DNA from 3 places in the Sporosarcina soli genome. Region 1 is predicted to be linked to each of the others. Evidence: riboswitches for the same ligand, from Rfam matches in the RefSeq annotation. Region 1 holds a riboswitch; each other region holds the start of a gene.
The links. Region 1 has a riboswitch for lysine ahead of ACFPRA_RS15525 (aspartate kinase). Riboswitches for the same ligand answer to the same signal wherever they lie in the genome.
Positions count from the first base shown of each region.

Region 2: linked by a shared signal. The riboswitch ahead of ACFPRA_RS02085 (transporter substrate-binding domain-containing protein) and the one ahead of ACFPRA_RS15525 (aspartate kinase) in region 1 are both predicted to bind lysine.
Region 3: linked by a shared signal. The riboswitch ahead of ACFPRA_RS04635 (amino acid permease) and the one ahead of ACFPRA_RS15525 (aspartate kinase) in region 1 are both predicted to bind lysine.

Region 1 covers NZ_JBHSNO010000008.1:37,594-44,065, forward strand. The annotation lists gene ACFPRA_RS15515 (succinate dehydrogenase cytochrome b558 subunit) at 1-2, opposite strand, end outside; gene ACFPRA_RS15520 (YslB family protein) at 212-622, shown strand; gene ACFPRA_RS15525 (aspartate kinase) at 1,147-2,364, opposite strand; lysine riboswitch at 2,455-2,632, opposite strand; gene uvrC (excinuclease ABC subunit UvrC) at 2,686-4,479, opposite strand; gene trxA (thioredoxin) at 4,799-5,113, opposite strand; gene ACFPRA_RS15540 (electron transfer flavoprotein subunit alpha/FixB family protein) at 5,229-6,212, opposite strand; gene ACFPRA_RS15545 (electron transfer flavoprotein subunit beta/FixA family protein) at 6,352-6,472, opposite strand, start outside.
Region 2 covers NZ_JBHSNO010000001.1:415,233-421,704, reverse strand. The annotation lists gene ACFPRA_RS02110 (LysE family transporter) at 1-319, shown strand, start outside; gene ACFPRA_RS02105 (RrF2 family transcriptional regulator) at 585-1,064, shown strand; gene ACFPRA_RS02100 (LLM class oxidoreductase) at 1,094-2,038, shown strand; gene ACFPRA_RS02095 (DUF896 domain-containing protein) at 2,061-2,297, shown strand; gene hslO (Hsp33 family molecular chaperone HslO) at 2,315-3,193, shown strand; lysine riboswitch at 3,519-3,700, shown strand; gene ACFPRA_RS02085 (transporter substrate-binding domain-containing protein) at 3,829-4,680, shown strand; gene ACFPRA_RS02080 (amino acid ABC transporter permease) at 4,890-5,645, shown strand; gene ACFPRA_RS02075 (amino acid ABC transporter ATP-binding protein) at 5,664-6,398, shown strand.
Region 3 covers NZ_JBHSNO010000005.1:69,903-76,374, reverse strand. The annotation lists gene ACFPRA_RS04650 (SMI1/KNR4 family protein) at 1-133, shown strand, start outside; gene ACFPRA_RS04645 (hypothetical protein) at 491-1,066, shown strand; gene ACFPRA_RS04640 (hypothetical protein) at 1,219-1,443, shown strand; gene ACFPRA_RS04635 (amino acid permease) at 1,598-3,046, opposite strand; lysine riboswitch at 3,147-3,329, opposite strand; gene ACFPRA_RS04630 (formate/nitrite transporter family protein) at 3,682-4,458, shown strand; gene ACFPRA_RS04625 (DinB family protein) at 4,677-5,168, shown strand; gene ACFPRA_RS04620 (NCS1 family transporter) at 5,831-6,472, shown strand, end outside.

The DNA.
Region 1 (6,472 bases):
AAATCTTTTACCCTCCCTTATTGCTGAGGACGTGCATCTAAGGCTGCCATCGTTTTGACACGAAGCAACCGTTGACTGCTCTCCTCTTCATGATACAATAATATAACATGTTCATTGTACTCCTCTGTTTTGAAGAGGTCAAGATGAGGAAAGCATTTGTCAGCTGATTATTCTATTAATTTCTACATTATCCGAAGGGTTGTTTATTCGATTGGAAAATATTACATACGACTCGCCGACCCGCTTCGGCTACGAATTATTGCGCGATCATGTATTGCCAAGCATACTCGGGAAACATGAAGACGAAATCCTCTATTGGGCAGGGAAAGAAATCGCTCGAAAATTCCCGGTTTTTGCTATCGAAGAATTGCCTGTTTTCTTCCAAGAAGCAGGATGGGGTGAGCTTATACTTCATGAAACGGCAAAAGACGAGGCTTTTTACATATTAAAAAACGAAGCAGGCCCAACTTTCCACAAAAGATCCTTTCACCTCGAGGCCGGTTTTTTGGCGGAACAGTATCAGAAATTGAACGGCTTACTAACAGAGTGCTATGGCGAAGTAAACGAAAAAGAACCCCTCGTTCACTTTCATGTGAAATGGGATTTAAAATCAACTATTTGAAATGTTGATAGGGATGCTCCAGGAGATCCGAGCATCCCTAAGAGGTAGACAAAGTTGTTATTTAACTTTGTCTACCTCTTTTTTAGGTATACGTTGTAAATTAGTAATTCCTTCAGCCTGATTGAAAACGATTGTCACGTGGAAGGCAGGCTAAGAGCGCGACGTTCAAAAAAAGTGCCTTAATTTCTGCAAAGAGCACAGAAACACAGCAAATCGAACCCTTCACTGTTCGATTCGTAACGCCTGCATGACTCTCTTCCTGCGAGCCCGCACGAAGTCGAGCGAAGACGCGAATCGAACTAGAGTTCATGAGCGGACGAGCGAGTTAGGAAGCCATCCTAAGGACGCCGCGTCCTGAAAAGTGACTTAATTTCTGCAAAGAACGCAGAAATATGGCAAATCGAACCCTTCGCTGTTCGATTGGCAACGGATGCATGACCTACATCCTGTAGGCCTCAACAACTGATGCGAGCGTTTGGCAACAGGCTGAGGGATGCTCCAGTAAATCGGTGCATCCCCCTCTTTTATTCCCCAGCTAATTCGTATTGTTCGTGAAGGACCGTTACCGCTTTTTCCATATCCGATTCCGGAATAACAACGGATACTTTAATCTCTGACGTGCTCACCATTTTGATCGGAACGGATGCATTGCGCATTGCATCAAACATAGTAGCAGCAACGCCCGGATTCGATACCATGCCACTTCCGACGATCGACACTTTAGCAAGCCCTACTTCAAAGTCAACTTGTCGATACCCGAGTGCTTCCTGATTCATCTCCAATACTTTGACTACTTCGGCAAAATCCTGTTTTTTAATCGAAAAAGAAACGGATGGTTGTGAGTCCTCCCGGATCGTCTGCACAATAATATCTACGTTAACATGATGTTTGGCTAAGGTTGTAAAAATATTTGCAAGTGAACCATTGTAGGGTGTGTCATACATAACAGTGCTTCGGACAATATCGCGTTCAAATGCGACTCCCCGAACGATAAGATTGTTTTCCAAATCGATTTCCTCCTTAATGATCGTTCCTTCTCCTTCAATATGGGCTGGTCTGACACGCAATGGCATTTGATGGTTTTTAGCGAACTCGACGGCTCTCGGATGCAGGACCCCTGCTCCTAAATTCGCGATTTCCAGCATTTCATCGTACGAAATTTCTTCCAACTTCCGCGCTTGTTCGATTAAACGTGGATCGGTCGTAAAGACTCCTTCTACGTCTGTGTAAATATCGCAAACAGCCGCATCAATCGCTATAGCGATTGCAACAGCACTCGTATCTGATCCACCACGCCCCAATGTCGTCAATTGCCCCTGAGCATCAATTCCTTGGAAACCTGTTATGACAGCGACTGCATCCTCCTCAAGAGTGGAGATGATTCTTTCTGCACGAACTTGTTCAATCCGGGCATTTCCATGTATGGCTTCCGTTGTGACACCCGCCTGCCACCCGGTAAAAGATTTTGCCTCAACCCCTTCCGCAGCAATGGCCATCGCAAGAAGGGAAGCAGTTACTTGTTCACCTGTCGTCAAGAGCATATCCAGCTCGCGTCGCCCCGCGTTCGGGTTTACTTCATTTGCTAACGCTAGTAATTCATCAGTCGTTTTTCCCATCGCCGACACGATGACAGCTACCTTTTTCCCCCGCTTGACTTCCCCGACGACCAATTGCGCCGCATGTGCGATTTTTTCAGGATTCGCAACCGAAGTCCCACCGAACTTCATCACAATTCGTTCCATTTTCAGTCCTCCATCTTTTCCCGGAATGCCAAAAAGGCTCTCAATCATAAATTGAGAGCCGGTCCGATGGGAGCAATCACAAAAAAGCTCCGAACGGATAGCTCTCCAGGTATTTGATACCTGACAGACTCCCACTTCTTCAATGGAAATCCAGCTAAATCATCATGGCAGCTGATGATCCGCTTCGGCGAAAGTCCCTTTCGATTCCCCTCATTAGGCTGCCGCCTTCAGGAAATGTACTCTTAACATTCGCGCCTCTATCCTCACGATATAATGCATTGCATAATATGTGAAAAAATTCAGTGCATCCACAATATCATACTATTTATTTTCTCGCAATGTTTCATTTTGAAAATAGGTCTCCACTTTTTCCGCAACGGTCATTGGCAACCCTGCTTTTTGCAATTCTAATGCGGAGGCCTCCCGAATTTTTTTGACAGAACCGAAATGTTTTAATAACATATTTTTTCGTTTCGGACCAACGCCTGGTAGTCCATCTAGCGTCGAGGCAAGCGAATTCGTTTCACGTCGTTGACGGTGAAATGTAATCGCAAAACGATGCACTTCGTCTTGAATACGCTGCAACAAATAAAATGCCTCACTTGTTCTTTTCAACGGAATAAGTTCTGGCGGATCACCGTAAAGCAGTTCGGCTGTTTGGTGTTTATCGTCTTTCGCCAATCCTGCTATCGGGATGGATAAGCCAAGTTCGTCCTCGATAATTTCACGTGCAACTTCCATCTGCCCTTTCCCCCCGTCGATGACAATCAAGTCAGGCAAGGGCAACTCCTCTTTCAACACGCGGGTATATCTTCTGCGGACAACTTCCCGCATCGCACCATAGTCATCATGCGCCGCTGCCGTTTTCGTCTTGAATTTCCGATAGTCTTTCCGGTTCGGTTTACCATCGACGAAGGAAACCATCGCAGATACCGGATCCGCCCCATACGTGTGGGAATTATCGAATGCTTCAATATGCAACGGGATGGTAATATTCATCGCTTCACCAAGCTCTTCGCACGCTCCGATCGTTCTACTTTCCTGACGTTCAATGAGTTGGAATTTCTCCTTCAGCGACATCTGCGCATTTTTAATCGCAAGATTGACCAAATCTTTCTTTTTACCTCTTTGAGGAATCAGTACATTCACTTGCAGGAGCTGACGTATTATTTCACGGTCTATGCCTTGCGGCAACAAAATCTCCTTCGGTAAGAGATGTTCGGATTTCCCATAAAACTGGCCGATAAATGTTAATAATTCTTCCTCAGGTTCCTGATAGACCGGAAAGAGTGAGACATCTCGTTCAATCAACTTCCCTTGTCGAACGAAAAACACTTGCACACACATCCAGCCCCGATCGACTGCATAACCGAAAATATCGCGATCTGTAAAGTCATTCATCGTAATGGTCTGTTTTTCCATGACCGCTTCGATATTCGCAATCTGGTCCCGATATTCTTTTGCGCGTTCAAATTCGAGATTTTCCGCCGCCGACTTCATTTTTTCAGTCAGCTCTTTTTTCATTTGTTTGTAGCCGCCATTCAAAAATCGGCTGATATCTTCTACCATCGATTTGTACGTATCTTCCTGCACTTCATTGACACACGGTGCAAGACATTGGCCGAGATGATAGTAGAGACAGACACGATCAGGCAATGTATGGCATTTTCGATAAGGATATAAACGATCGAGCAGCTTCTTCGTTTCACTTGCGGCATGCGCATGCGGATAAGGACCAAAATACTTCCCTTTATCTTTTTTCACTTGCCTCGTAATGATCAGTTTAGGGTGCCGTTCTGCGGTCAACTTGAGATAAGGATAGCTCTTATCATCTTTAAGCATAATATTGTACTTGGGATCATGCTGTTTGATCAGGTTCAATTCGAGCACAAGCGCTTCAATATTTGAAGACGTGACGATATACTCGAAATCCATGATCTCACTGACAAGCCGTTGTGTCTTTGCATCATGCGTACCTGTAAAATAACTGCGCACACGATTTTTCAGCACTTTCGCTTTTCCAACATAAATGATCGTCCCTTGTCGATCCTTCATCAGGTAACAGCCAGGCATTTCCGGTAAAATGGCCAATTTTTGTTCAATCAGTTCATTCATCATTCTCACCTACTCAAAAAACCAGGTACCGATGAGGGGACCTGGCTTTTATCTAATCACTGTGTATCTTCATTCGGCAGAAGCCCCCGCCGAATGAAGATAAATCCTCCGGCGGATGTCACAGATTTTGAAAGGAGTCAAGAAGGCAGTCTAAGTTCGCGACGTCCTAAAAGAAAAGTGCCTTAATTTCTGCAAAGATCGCAGAAATACGGCAAATCGAACCCTTTGCTGTTCGATTCGCAACGACTGCATGACCTACATCCTGTAGGCCTCAAGCTCGATTCAAAATCTGGACACAATCACGCCGAGGCGTGATTGATTATGCGTGTTTTTCGATCAATTCAGCAAGTGCTTCTTTCGGCTTGAAACCGACCACTTTGTCAACAACTTCGCCGTCTTTGAATAGAAGAAGTGTCGGTATGGACATGATGCCGTATTTACCTGCAGTTTCTTGGTTATCGTCAACATCCACTTTGACAATATTCGCTTTGCCTTCGATATCTCCGCTAAGCTCTTCTAATACAGGAGCAATCATTTTACAAGGTCCGCACCAAGGTGCCCAAAAGTCCACTAGGACAAGTCCTTCTTTAGTATTCTCTTCAAATGTTTGATCTGTCGCATTGATAATAGCCATGTTAAAATTTCCTCCTTTGTTCACTATGTACGTAGTATAGCACGCACCCTTTACGCGAGCTAAATATATGCTTATAGCATTTTTAAACGGTGCCAGCTACTGGCACCGTTCTAAGTCAGTTCACCTTTGCTTTTTTCAATTCTTTCACTTCATCAATCAATAGTGGAAGGACTTCGAACAAGTCACCAACGATTCCATAATCGGCCACTTTAAAAATATTCGCTTCGGGATCTTTATTGATCGCCACGATCACTTTTGAGTTGGACATCCCTGCCATATGCTGAATCGCTCCAGAAATCCCGACAGCAATATACAGATCCGGTGTGACGACTTTACCCGTCTGTCCGATTTGCAATGAATAATCGCAGTAATCCGCATCACACGCTCCGCGGGAGGCACCGACTGCCCCGCCTAATAGATTCGCTAACTCCTGAAGCGGTTCAAATCCTTCTGCACTTTTCACCCCACGACCGCCAGCGACAACAACTTTCGCTTCTGACAGATCCACGCCTTCCGTCGATTTACGGACCACTTCAGAAATGATTGTACGCAAGTTTGTAATATCAACAGAAACGGACGATACATCCCCTGTGCGACCTGCGTCTTGTGAAAGCGGTGCAATATTGTTCGGACGTACTGTGATGAACAACAATCCTTCTTTATTTTCCACCTTCTCAAACGCTTTCCCCGAATAAATCGGACGAATGAATACTGCGTCATCGCCTTCCCCTTCAATTGCAGTCACATCGGAAATGAGACCCGAATCCAGTTTACTCGCAATCTTTGGAGACAAATCTTTTCCAAGAGCTGTATGTCCGAAAACGATTGCCTCCGGTTTTTCCTGCTCATAAACAGCCATGAATGCTTGGCTGAAACCATCCGATGTATATTGTTTCAAATGTGGGTGTTCAACCGTAATGACTCGGTCTGCCCCATAATGAATCAATTCTTCCCCGAGTGACTGAACTGCGTCACCACATAATACGCCGACGACTTCTCCGCCCCCGGCAATCGTTTTCGCTGCTGCAATCGCTTCGAATGAAACGTTACGCAAAGCACCTTCTCTCGCTTCCCCAAGTACTAATACTTTTTTAGACATATCGATTCCCTCCGATTCCAATTTCGATTCATTTACGTCTCTATACAGATTTCGTTTATCGAAGTCCCGTTTCTAGCAAAAAACAGCAGTCCAATTTCCGCTATATGTCAGGACTATTATTCCAACTATATTGATACCTTTAGATGACTTTCGCTTCTGTGTGAAGCAAACTGACAAGCTCTTTTACTTGGTTAGCGATTTCACCTTCCAGGACACGACCAGCCGCTTTTTGCGCCGGAAGATACACTTCGATTGTTTTT
Region 2 (6,472 bases), on a different contig from region 1:
GAGCATAGGAAGCGCAGATAGTGATGGCGGGGGCAAATATAATAGCTTTATCGCAGGGATGCTGTTACAGTTTGTTAATCCAAAAGGTGTTTTATATGGCATTACGGTAATGGCGACATTCATTCTACCGTATCATAGTTCGCCGGTTAGCCTACTGCTATTATCATTATTTTTAGGGTCCGTCGGAATGTTGAGCACAGGCAGTTGGAGTCTCTTTGGTTCGGTATTCCAGAAGTTTCTATGCAACTATAGAAAGCAGTTTAACGTTGTGATGGGATTGTTATTAGTATACAGTGCAGTGTCCATTTTTATCGGGTAGACATGATACATATTGAAATGATTGATTGAATGAAAGTAACAAGAGCTGTTTAACGTAGGAGAACTCCTTGTTAAACAGCTTTTTTTCGTTCAAGTGGCCGATCGGTTTGCGGTTACGGAAGGAAATTAGAAAACTCTTGAAACATTAACGAAGTTGAAATAGTTTACTTATAGGTTATGTTAAGTTAATATAACATGGATATTGAATATCCGGGTTATGATTAATGACTGACAAAAAATAGATTCTTGCAAGGGTGGTGAGTGTCATGCAGATGAAAACGGGTGTTGAACAATCTGTGTACGCCATAATTTTACTAAAAATGTTGCCAGCTAGAGCGGTACTACCTGGAGAGGCGATCAGTCAACAATTAGGAACTTCCCCGACCTATTTTCAGAAATTGTTAAGAAAATTAGTAAGGGCAGATCTGATCACTTCGGTTCCAGGAGTAAAGGGTGGTTTTAAATTAAAGAAAAAGCCTGAGGAAATCCAGGTTTACGATGTTTATCTTGCGATTGAGGGGCAACAATCTCTTTATTCCCCAAGTGGAATCCTGGATGACATGCTTGAATTGGAAGAAGAAGATAGATGCTGTTTGTTGTCGGACTTGATGGATGAGGCTGAATCCGCTTGGAAAACGGTGCTGAAGCGAGAAACAATTGCATCTTTATATGAAGAAACCACGAATCGCTTTCCTGAGAAAGTGAAGGAGTTAGAAGAATGGATTACCGAAAAAATGGTATTGTAAGAAAACGGTAAAAGTAGGGGAGCAACGAAATGGAGAAATTTCAATCGCATCATGGTTTTGTCAGGGCATTTAAAGAACATCACTTAACGCTAGGACTAACATTCCCATTGGAAGCGTATAAAGGAAGTTTTCCAACGATGGATTTGGAATCGCAAATGACACTTGCGAAAAAGGCAGAAAAATTAGGGTTTGCCTCACTGTTCGTAAGAGATTCCCCGCTTTACGACCCGACTTTCGGTGATGTCGGAGCCCTTTACGATCCGTGGGTGTTTCTTTCGTACGTATCCGCGCACACGGATCGGATTGCGCTTGGCACTGCAAGTATTGTAACAACACTGCGACATCCGCTCCATGTAGCGAAAGCGGCAACTTCGCTCGATCATATCTCAAAACAACGCTTCTTAATGGGCGTTGCAACCGGAGATCGCCCCATCGAATTTCCTGCATTTAAGGTAGAGAGTGATGAGCGTGCAATCTTATTCAAAGAATCGATTGAAGTGATGAAAACAGTATGGAAAGAATCATTTGCGAACATCCTGACAGAGAGAGTTGAAATGCTTCAAGGGGATGTCGTTCCTAAACCGCACTCATCAACTATTCCAATTTTTGGAACAGGCTATTCTGGCCAAACGATTGAATGGTTGGCCGAACATACAGACGGTTGGCTATTTTATTCGCAAGGGGTCAATGAACAACGTGAACTTGTGAAAAAATGGCGTGAAGCGGCGGGCAGATTCAAACCGTTTGCCCAAGCATTGGCGATTGATCTATCTGAAAATCCCAATGAAGCGCCGAAACCGATACAAGGCGGGTTTAGAACGGGTTATGCATTTTTTATAGATTATCTCCGTGCCTATGAGGAGGCAGGTGTGAATCATGTAATGTTAGGTTTGAAACATGGAAAGCGTCCTGCTGAAGAAGTAATTCAAGAATTGGGGGAATATGTGCTCCCTCATTTCCCTACAATTAATTAAAATTGAAAGAAGTGGAAGATAAATGATTAAAGGTTTAGAACGAATTAATGAATTGGCGAAAAAAGAGCGAGAAGAAGGTCTGACGAAAGCTGAAATGGTTGAACAAACGGTATTGCAGCAAGATTATTTGCGTGAAATCCGCGGACAAGTGCTAAACACCGTTTCGGGGATGACTGTGCTCGATCCACTTGGCAATGATGTCACACCTGAAAAAGTGCGTGAACAAAAAAAATTGCAAGGTGATCAGGAAGTTAAATAATGAAAGGAAGTAAGGATATGAAGGACTATTTAGTTAAAGCTATTGCGTTTAACGATCAAGTACGTGCTTATGCAGTAACGACAACAGAAACGGTTGGAGAAGCTCAACGTCGTCATCAGACATGGCCGACTGCTTCTGCAGCGCTTGGCCGTTCCATAACAGCAGGCACGATCATGGGGGCTATGCTCAAGGGTGAGGAAAAGTTAACGGTAAAGATAGAGGGCGGCGGTCCAATCGGTACCATTTTGGTGGATGCCAATGCAAAAGGGGAAGTGCGAGGCTATGTGACAAATCCACAAACACATTTTGACCTAAATGAACAGGGTAAATTGGATGTTCGACGAGCCGTTGGAATAAACGGCATGCTTACCGTATCAAAAGATATCGGACTGCAACATCCTTTTGTTGGACATGTTCCACTCATATCGGGTGAGTTAGGCGAAGATTTCACGTCCTATATCGTGCATTCAGAACAAGTGCCTTCCTCTGTAGGCGTCGGGGTTTTGGTGAATGCTGATCAGACAATCCAAGCGGCTGGTGGATTCATCATTCAACTGTTACCTGGTACAGATGAAGAGACCATTACGAAGATTGAAGAACGTTTGAATGGAATGATGCCGATTTCCTCGATGGTTGAGCAAGGAATGACGCCGGAACAAATGCTTGAACAAGTGCTCGGAGCCGGAAATGTAAAAATGCTTGAGCAAATGCCCGTATATTTCCAATGTCAATGTTCCAGAGAGCGGATTACGAATGCCATCGTCAGCTTAGGAAGCGATGAGATTCAAGATATGATTCAGACGGAAGGTATGGCTGATGCACAATGCCATTTTTGCAATGAAAACTACCATTTTTCTAAAGAAAATCTAGAACGGTTATTGGAAGATACTGTCTAACAAAATAAGTTTTGTCTAGGTCATAACGATATTTATAAGCGATACTCCGGTTGAAGAGGAGGATTTTAGTATTTCACTTCAGGTATTATTTTAGAGAAATAAAAAGCTGAGAATATAAGTAGAGTGCCAAAGGAAGATCCTCGCTCGATTTTTTCAATGAGTGCAAGTCGTTCAATTAGATGGAAATGCTCGTATAAGTGCAATTCCAGTGAATAACGACTTGCCTCTTATCCTCGTCTATCGGTTCCTTTAATTGGCTGTTTGACAGATGGAAAATAGTATTGTAAAGTAGGTATCATAATTGAATACAACCTCACTTTAAGAATAGTGAGGTAGAGGCGCGATATTTAATAGTTCTTAGTGGAGTTTGAGATGCAATGATTCTAAGAAGAAGGAAATGTCGCCGAAGCTTGTAATCTTTCTCACGATTGCTTGCTGGGTCTGCAGCGAATAACTGCAGGACTGTCTCAATAAACGTCCCGGTTTATTGAGTGGGCTATCTCATTTGGGGAAAGTGGAGGATTTAGGGCAACTTATATATTGCGACCTGAGATCACTTCAGGTCTTTTTGTATAAGTTGCCCTTTTAGTATGTTAGAAATGTAGTAAAAAAGATTCAGAGGGGGAGAATCAATCATGAGAAAAAAGTTATCATCATTCATCGCGTTATCATTCTCAGCGATGCTGTTGTTAGCTGCATGCGGAACAAAAGAGAGCGGCAGCACAACTTCTTCGGAAGGAGAAGGGGAACAGAAAGAGGTTTTACGGGTAGGTATGGAAGCAGGATACCCACCATTTAACTGGACGCAATTAGATGATGCCAACGGTGGAGTGAAAATTGAAGGCAATGCTGAATATGCAGGCGGTTATGACGTAGAAATCGCTAAAAAAATTGCTGAAGGTTTAGGAAAAGAATTGGTTATCGTCAAAACAGAGTGGGACGGTCTAGTCCCGTCATTACAATCCGGTAAAATTGACGTGATTACAGCGGGCATGTCACCAACTGAAGAACGGAAAGAATCCATTGACTTTTCCGACAACTATTATACTTCTAATTTTGTGATGATCGTCAAAAAAGGTAGCAAATATGAAAATGCAACTTCCATCCAAGATTTCAGTGGGGCGAAAATAACAGGACAGTTAAATACATCCCACTATGGCGTTATCGACCAAATTGAGGGTGTCAACAAACAACCGGCATCGGATAATTTCCCGGCAATGCGCGTTGCCCTTGAGTCCGGTGTCATTGATGGTTATGTATCAGAACGTCCGGAAGGCATCAGTGCCTCATCCGCCAACCCTAATTTTGTAATGGTCGAATTTACAGAAGGATTTGTTGCAGATGAAGAAGAAACTGCGGTTGCAGCCGGATTAAAAAAGGATAGCGAATTAGTTGATAAAATCAATGAAATCTTAGCAGACATTTCGGAAGAAGAACGTCAGAATATTATGGACGCTGCGATTAAAAATCAACCAGCGGCAGAATAAGGATGAAGTGATACCGGCTGCCTCTAATTGCAGCCGGTTTTTCACTTGATTCAGCTTCTGCTAAATCAATTAAAAGCCTCCGGCGGATGTCATAGATTTTGCAGAAATTAAGGCACCAGCCATTAGAAAGCGCAATTCAAAATCTGGACGCAAATACGCCGAGGCATTATTGGTCTTGGTTAGATTCCCCTTTGGAAAGGATGGAATGAATGAGTCTCGAGTGGATTATTCAAATGATTATTAATAACTGGCCGATGTTTCTTCGCGGAGCGGGCATGACGCTTCTCATTTCTGTAATCGGGACGATTATCGGAGCGATTATCGGTTTACTTGCAGGAGTGATACGCACAATCCCTGTTCCAGAACGACGGGCAAAACGAATCTTATTAAAAACGGTAAATGTGATTCTCACATCCTACATAGAGTTTTTCCGTGGAACGCCAATGATCGTTCAAGCAATGGTCATTTTCTATGGATCTGCTTTGGCTTTTGGGATTGATATGGACCGGACTATAGCGGCCATCGTGATTGTCTCTATCAATACAGGGGCCTATATGGCGGAGTTTGTCCGTGGCGGTGTCATGTCGATCGATAAAGGACAGTTTGAAGCGGCACATGCGGTCGGGATGAATCATGTTCAGACGATGCTGAATGTTGTTTTACCCCAAGTGATCCGTAACATCTTACCGGCAACCGGCAACCAATTTATTATCAATATTAAAGATACATCTGTTCTGAACGTCATCGGCGTTACGGAATTATATTTCCAAACAAAAACGGTCGCAGGTATTAGCTTTAAATATTTTGAGCCATTTTTCGTTGCCTGTATATTGTATTTCGTCATGACGTTTACCGTCACCCTGATTCTCCGTTATTTTGAAAGGAAATTGGAAGGACCGGAAAACTATAGCATGATCGGCCAGCCGGCACAAATAACGAATGTAGCCAATACAAAAGAGAGTTAAGACGGAGGTGGGGGACAAATGGAAAAAGTCATCGATATTCAACATCTTAGAAAATCATTTGGTACGCATGAAGTATTAAAAGATATCGATTTTTCAGTAGCCAAAGGGGAGGTTGTCTGTATCATCGGGTCATCTGGATCCGGTAAATCCACTCTTCTTCGTTGTATCAATCTATTGGAGAGACCAAGTGGCGGACGAATCATCTACCAAGGTGAAAATATTCTAGATGCTAAGCATGATATTCATTCATACCGTACGAAGTTAGGGATGGTATTCCAACAATTCAACTTGTTTAATAACCATGATGTATTAAGTAATTGTGTTGTCGGACAAGTGAAAGTGTTAAAACGCACAAAAGAAGAAGCAGAAAAAGTGGCAATGAAGTATTTGAAAGTGGTAGGCATGGATCGCTATGTGAATGCAAGAGCTAGACAATTGTCTGGCGGTCAGAAGCAACGTGTAGCAATTGCCCGCGCCCTATCGATGGAACCGGATGTCATGTTATTCGATGAACCAACATCCGCATTGGATCCAGAGATGGTAGGGGAGGTTCTGAAAGTAATGAAGGAGCTCGCTGAAACCGGCTTAACAATGCTGATCGTAACCCATGAAATGGAATTCGCAAAAGAGGTTTCCGATCGCGTCGTCTTTATGGACAAAGGAGTAATTGCTGAAGTAGGGCCACCCGAACAAATTTTCAATAACCCGACACAAGAGCGAACGAGGGAATTTCTAAAACGTACATTGAAATGATCATATATTGCCGAAAAACAGCGGGCCTTTCCCTGATATGCTCAGGGAAAGACCCGCTGTTTTCGTTGTGGTTT
Region 3 (6,472 bases), on a different contig from region 1:
TAAAATATTAAATGGTAGCATTCAAACAGAAGATATTTATGTATGGAACCACGAAGATGACAGCAGAACGTGGATTGCTTCATCATTGGAAGTATTTATTGAAGGTTGGATTACTGGTGAAATTACAACTTAGATAAAGGTATTTGCTTATTAAAGTAACGGATGCTTTTGTTGAATAATCGGCTGCCTTTTATAGGGCAGCTTTTTCTTATTGGGTAATCAAACCCGATCAGTGATTGAATCGATGTTTTACGGCTGTATCTCATAAACTATTTCAGTTAGTTGTACAAGATATTTAGCAAATACATCCAATTTGAAACAAGCTTATGATAAGATGATACAAAATGTAAAACATTCTGGAATTAGAACGGGATTGTCATAGACAAGATGAATGTGATACTGATTGGGACAAGTATTTAATTATTCTGTAAAGTGGCATAATTAGATTAGGCATTAATGTAAGACTATACTAGTAAGGAGGGTTATATTAATGAAAAGAAAAACATTTTACTCAACTGCTATAGCATTAGGCGTGATGGGTGTATCCTTTTTTGCAGGTAACGCTATTCTTGGGACAAGTGCTGAAGAACATAGAGCAGAAGAAGTAGAAGTTCCTATGGTAGTAACCAAAGAAGACCTAGCGCGGGTAGAGTTTAGTAGTGTTGAAGAAAGTGCAATTAAAATACCTTTAAATCTTGATGAAAAGAATATAGACCATATTGTTGCAGAAGCAAGAGGAGTTAACACAGAAAAACGGCCTGGAGGATACTTAATTGAAACTTGGTATCCCACAGATACAAAGAATGGTGATTTATTAGTAGCTCAGAGTGTCAATGAGTATGGAGTAGCTCAGTCTCTTATAAAAGTAGTAAAAACGTGGTATCCAGAAGAACTGGGTGGATTTAAAGAATTGAATCTAGGTGGATATCAAGCCATACTTAATGAAAATGAAGAAGATGCTAATACTCTTCATATAATTACAGACAATGAAATATTTACAATGGCTGGGCAAAAAACCGAATTTTTGTTAGAGGTGGCTGAGGAAATCATTAAGGAGTTTAAATAATTTTACCATATCAAAAAGCAATGATCTAGATAAGCGGTTGACTAACTGAGTCCTTACGTTTATGAAAAAGCTACCTTTTACAGGGCAGCTTTTTCATGTAGTCAACGATCAGGTTTTGCAATAAAGTGATGAAACGATTTGGAGGTGTTTGCATGGATAATCTAAACTTTATGGGAACAGGGAATTGGTTAGGGATACTTTCCTTGATATTGATTGTACTTTGCTTTTATTTCAGCCTATCTTTCTTCCAATACTTAAAATTAGGCGATGAACGGCTTATTAAACAGTCTAAATTTGCAGCAGTCTTTTTTCTTGCACTGAGTTTGTTAATACCTGCAATATTTAATTTTTATGTCTATTATCAAATGATGAAATAATACCAGTTTTTCATTTTAGATTTACCATAACCGAATGCAAGTGTTTCAGAAGTGTCTCTGTACTTGGAAGCTTTAAGGTGAATTTTCATAGAACTATATACAGAAAAAAGCCAGGTGTTAAGACATGTTAAATCGTCATAGCACCTGGCTTTTATTATTCTTTATCAAAATCGCAATCTTTCAACGGAATCAATTTTGTTTTATATTTCACTTTATAGACCAGCCAAACGATGAGGAAAAGGGGTAACCCGATGTAGGAAACGAGTGCACCGTTCCAATCGATTTCGCCACCTACGAAGGCTTGGAAGTTTTGTCCTAAAATGATGAATGTACAAAGGACCAATGCCAGTAACGGACCGAATGGGAAAAATCTTGCCCGGTACGGAAGGTCGTCGATATTGCCGCCTTGTGCAAGATAGGCCCTGCGGAAACGGTAATGGCTGACAGCGATGCCGAGCCATGTGACAAATCCGGCCATCCCGGAAGCGTTCAGCAACCAGACATAGACGGTCCCATCTCCGAAGAACGTGGATAGAAATGCAAGGGAGCCGACAAGCGTCGTAGCAATCAAAGCATTGACTGGCACACCTCTTTTATCCAACTTGCCAAGGAATTTAGGCGCTTTGCCATCCCGCGCCAAGTCCCAAAGCATACGCGTAGATGCATACATACCGGAGTTACCTGCTGACAAGACCGCTGTTAGGATAATGGCGTTCATGACAGATGCGGCAAAAGCGAATCCGGCCCGTTCGAAAACGAGGGTGAAAGGGCTGACAGAAACGGATTCACTCAGTAAACGCGGATCCGTGTAAGGTAAGATCATCCCGATGACGAAAATCGATAAGATGTAAAAAAGAAGGATACGCCAGAAAACGGTGCTGACCGCTTTCGGGATTGTTTTACCTGGATCTTTACTTTCTCCGGCGGCGACACCTAGTAATTCCGTACCTTGGAAAGAAAAGCCTGCCGCCATGAAAATCCCTAAAATCGCAAAGAAGCCGCCATTGAATGGTGCATCTTCAATCGTGAAGTTGGTGAAGCCGATCGCTTCGCCGCCCATGATGCCAAAAATCATCAAGAAACCGATGATGATAAAGATGATGACGGTGATCACTTTAATGAGTGAAAACCAGAACTCCGCCTCACCGAATCCTTTGACGGACATATAGTTAAAGCCGAACATGATGAGTAGGGCGAGTGCACTCCAAACGAAGGAAGGGCTATCCGGAAACCAAAATTTCATAATAAGGACAACTGCAGCTAGTTCCGCTGCAATCGTAATGGCCCAGTTATACCAATAGTTCCAGCCGATCGCAAAACCGAATGCCGGATCGACGAATTTGGTGGCATATACTTTGAATGAGCCAGCGACAGGCATATAAGCCGCCATTTCTGCAAGACTTGTCATTAAAAAGTAAACCATAATACCAACAGCCGCATAAGCGAGCAATGCGCCGCCAGGTCCTGCTGTATGGATCGCGCCACCGCTCGCGAGGAAAATCCCCGTTCCGATCGATCCCCCAAGTGAGATCATCGTTAAATGACGTGCTTTCAGCGACCTTTTCAACTGTGGTGCGTTGGATGATGAAGATGTTTTTGCCAAATTGTATTCTCCTTTATTTGACGGAAGGTTGCAGGCTTAGACATATAAAAAAGCCGACGAAAAAGATCGACGGCTGGTTGTCATAAGTCCGAATAATCCTTCCGAAGATAGTTCTCCACGTTGTTCGAAAAACGTGACAATGATGTCCCTATTCGAAAACATCACCAGCCCGGATTGTCAATGAACGATCCACACTTCGGCAACTCATCCTTTCAAACGGAGTCGAAGATGTCATTGCATCTCGTCCGATCTACTCTTATAAGCTGCGGCCTCTATCCCATCAGTGCATGGGAGTATTGAATTAACAATATTAGTATAGGGAATGGAAATGGATTAGGCAAGGGGAAAGCCCTTTGTCTTTTCCTTCGCAATTTTCACTATTAAAGGAAAAGAAACCTTTCTCTATGAAAATAGGGAGACAGAACGGTGCGTGTCACGGATGGCATCGAATGGAACGAAGGATCTGGCACTTGTTTCTGCTGACCTATTAGTTTTGTTAGTTGGCATATTTCACTGAAAAGACATGAAGCACAGCATAATGATGGGCCGTGATTCTCTGTTTGGTTGTATAATCATGACGGATTGAAATTCTACTATAGGTTGGACAAGCAAAGGCTAGCTGGAGGGGAAAAAGAATGAAAGCAACGATTGGTGTTTTAGGTGATACAGCCGTTTCAAAAGTAAATCAATACCGTACAAGTAAAGGGAGCTATTTCATATTGACAATGATGGGAGGTTTTTTTGTCGGATTTGGAATCATTCTCATTTTTACGGTGGGCGGTTTGCTCGGTCCTACTGGTTTTGCAGGAACAAAAATAATCATGGGACTCACATTCGGCATAGCCTTAAGCCTGGTGTTAATGGCGGGCGCCGATCTGTTTACGAGTAATAATATGATCCTGATGATTGGCACATTGGCGAAGAAAACGACTTGGCTTGAAACGATCCAAATTTGGCTTTTCAGCTATATTGGCAACTTTGCTGGCGCCGTTCTTATTGCGGCACTTTTTTTCTATACAGGGCTTGCCACGGGAGGGACGGCGGATTTTCTGAACATGGCGGCAGCCGACAAGATGAATGCCCCATTTATGGAGTTGTTGTTTAGGGGGATTCTGTGCAATATTCTCGTCTGCTTGGCCGTTTGGTGCTCCTTCAAATTGAAGGAAGAAACCGCGAAGTTGATCGTCATTTTTTGGTGTTTATTCGCCTTTATCACATCTGGTTTCGAGCATAGTATTGCAAACATGACCTTGCTGTCCATTTCGCTAATGGTTCCGCATCCTGAAACCATTACACTGGCTGGTTTGGTAGCAAACTTGGTGCCAGTCACAATCGGTAATGTGATCGGTGGCGCTATATTTATCGGAGCGGGTTATTGGTTCGGAAATACGGAACAGAAAAAAGGAATCTAACATCGTCAAATATGAGGGTCACTTTTTCACTCTGAAGCGCATTCTATACACATAGAAGAAAGATAGCCATACTTAAAATGATTCGAAATTATTTTGCGAGAATGTCTCTTTTTTTTTTAGCGAAAAATCACTTGCGAAAATCGAAAAAAGCTACTATTGTAAGGAAGGAAAATTTGAATCGAACAGTTTTAGAGGTTATTAAAGGAGAAATCTAGACGATGTTTGGGAAAAATAATCGTATCCGAAAAAAAGTATATCAATCCATTGAAGGGTTAACGGATGAACAGTTCAACAAGATCCCTACAAACGGAGGGTGGTCACCAAAACAAATATTCGAACATCTGGTTCGAATGGAAACGTTGATTGCCACGAAGATCGCTGAAGAACTGAAAAATCCTGATAGCCCAAAATGTACAAAGAAACCACTTGCGCTTACGTCGGGCCGTTTATTGAAAGTGGAAGAGCCAGCGGATACCGTGCCGACGGAAGTGTACAAATCGATTGTCGAGATGAAAAATGAACTTTATGAATCACGTCTCTTCTTATTAGATGTCTTTGAGTCTGCAACGATGGATGTTCTTTGTGAGAAATCATTCAAACACCCTCATTTGGGGCAAGTTCCTTTAATCCAATGGTTTTCCTTTGTCGGATTGCATGAAAAGTGGCATTTGAAACAATTGAAAAAAACACTTGAAATGAATGCAAAGTGAGAACTTATCGAACACCTTCTTCCCAAGCGATTGAGAATCGCCTGGGAAGAAGGTGTTTTTTCGTTCAGGCTACAGAAAAGGGAAGATCGTCGAGTGCTTTATATGAAAACGACATCAATGAAACTTGGCTCGCATGCAATAGTACATTGTGTGAGGAAGAGGTGTTTTTTGGGATTTCCTCTCCGGACTTGTACAACTATATTCGTTTGCCTTTATTCATCTAACATGACTCTATATGTTGAATTTTCTGTGGGTTCAGAGGGATTGGTAAAATGTTCTTGATTCGTTTTGTTCAAAGTAGACAAATCATTGTACAAAGATGCTGTTATTGTGGGAAAGGTTATGCACTGTATATAGCGAGGGTTTGTTCATTTTGTTCAATAGACATAAAGACCTGCCGGGTAAAACTATGTATAATAAAAATTGTTACTGAAGAAAACGTTTTCGATAGGATAAAAAAGTTGAGCTGCTGTTCTTTTTACGGAACTCGAAATTATTTAACTAACTTGTGTAAAACTGCTCTACACGGGGAGATAATTCGCATTCCAAATGTAACCATTTGTTATAGGGAAATAATTTTGAAGTAACAGGGTAAACTTTTATTTATCGTCTAACATTCAATGTAGCTTTAAATACAGCATAAAAGAAAAGGAGTGCGGCAAATGTCTACAATAAATGAAAATTACGATGCACAAGTGACGCAGGTTGAACATGCCACGGGATTAGACGAATCGTTACATCCAAAAAACGATAAAGATCGGACAGTTAAACCGAAAGACTATATTTTCATGTGGATAGGCGATGGTGTCAATTTAGGGAATATGACGTTAGGAGCCAGTGTAATTGTAGCGGGAGTGGCAACATTGAACATCTTCCAGACGATCCTGGCAGCTCTAGCTGCAATTGCCATCATCTCCACTGTTTTTGCATTAAATGATCGACTCGGCTATAAAAAAGGAATTCCATATGTTGTACAACTTAGAATGTCCTTTGGGATAAAAGGAACAGTTATATCGTCACTATTACGTGGTATACCTGCTATTGTCTGGTACGGTATTCAAAGCTGGATTGGCGGAACTGCCCTAAATGAGATCGCGAAGATAGTTACAGGTGGATCTTTTGATAATATTTTCATTTGTTTTGTTGCGCTTCAAGTAGTCCAAATTGTACTTTCATTATTTGGCTTCCATGCGATTAAATGGGTAGAAACGATTGCATCTGTCGTATTTATGGTGGGGCTTATTTATGTATTTGGAATTCTCATGTCAAACTATAGCACTGAAATTGCACAAAACTGGGTACAA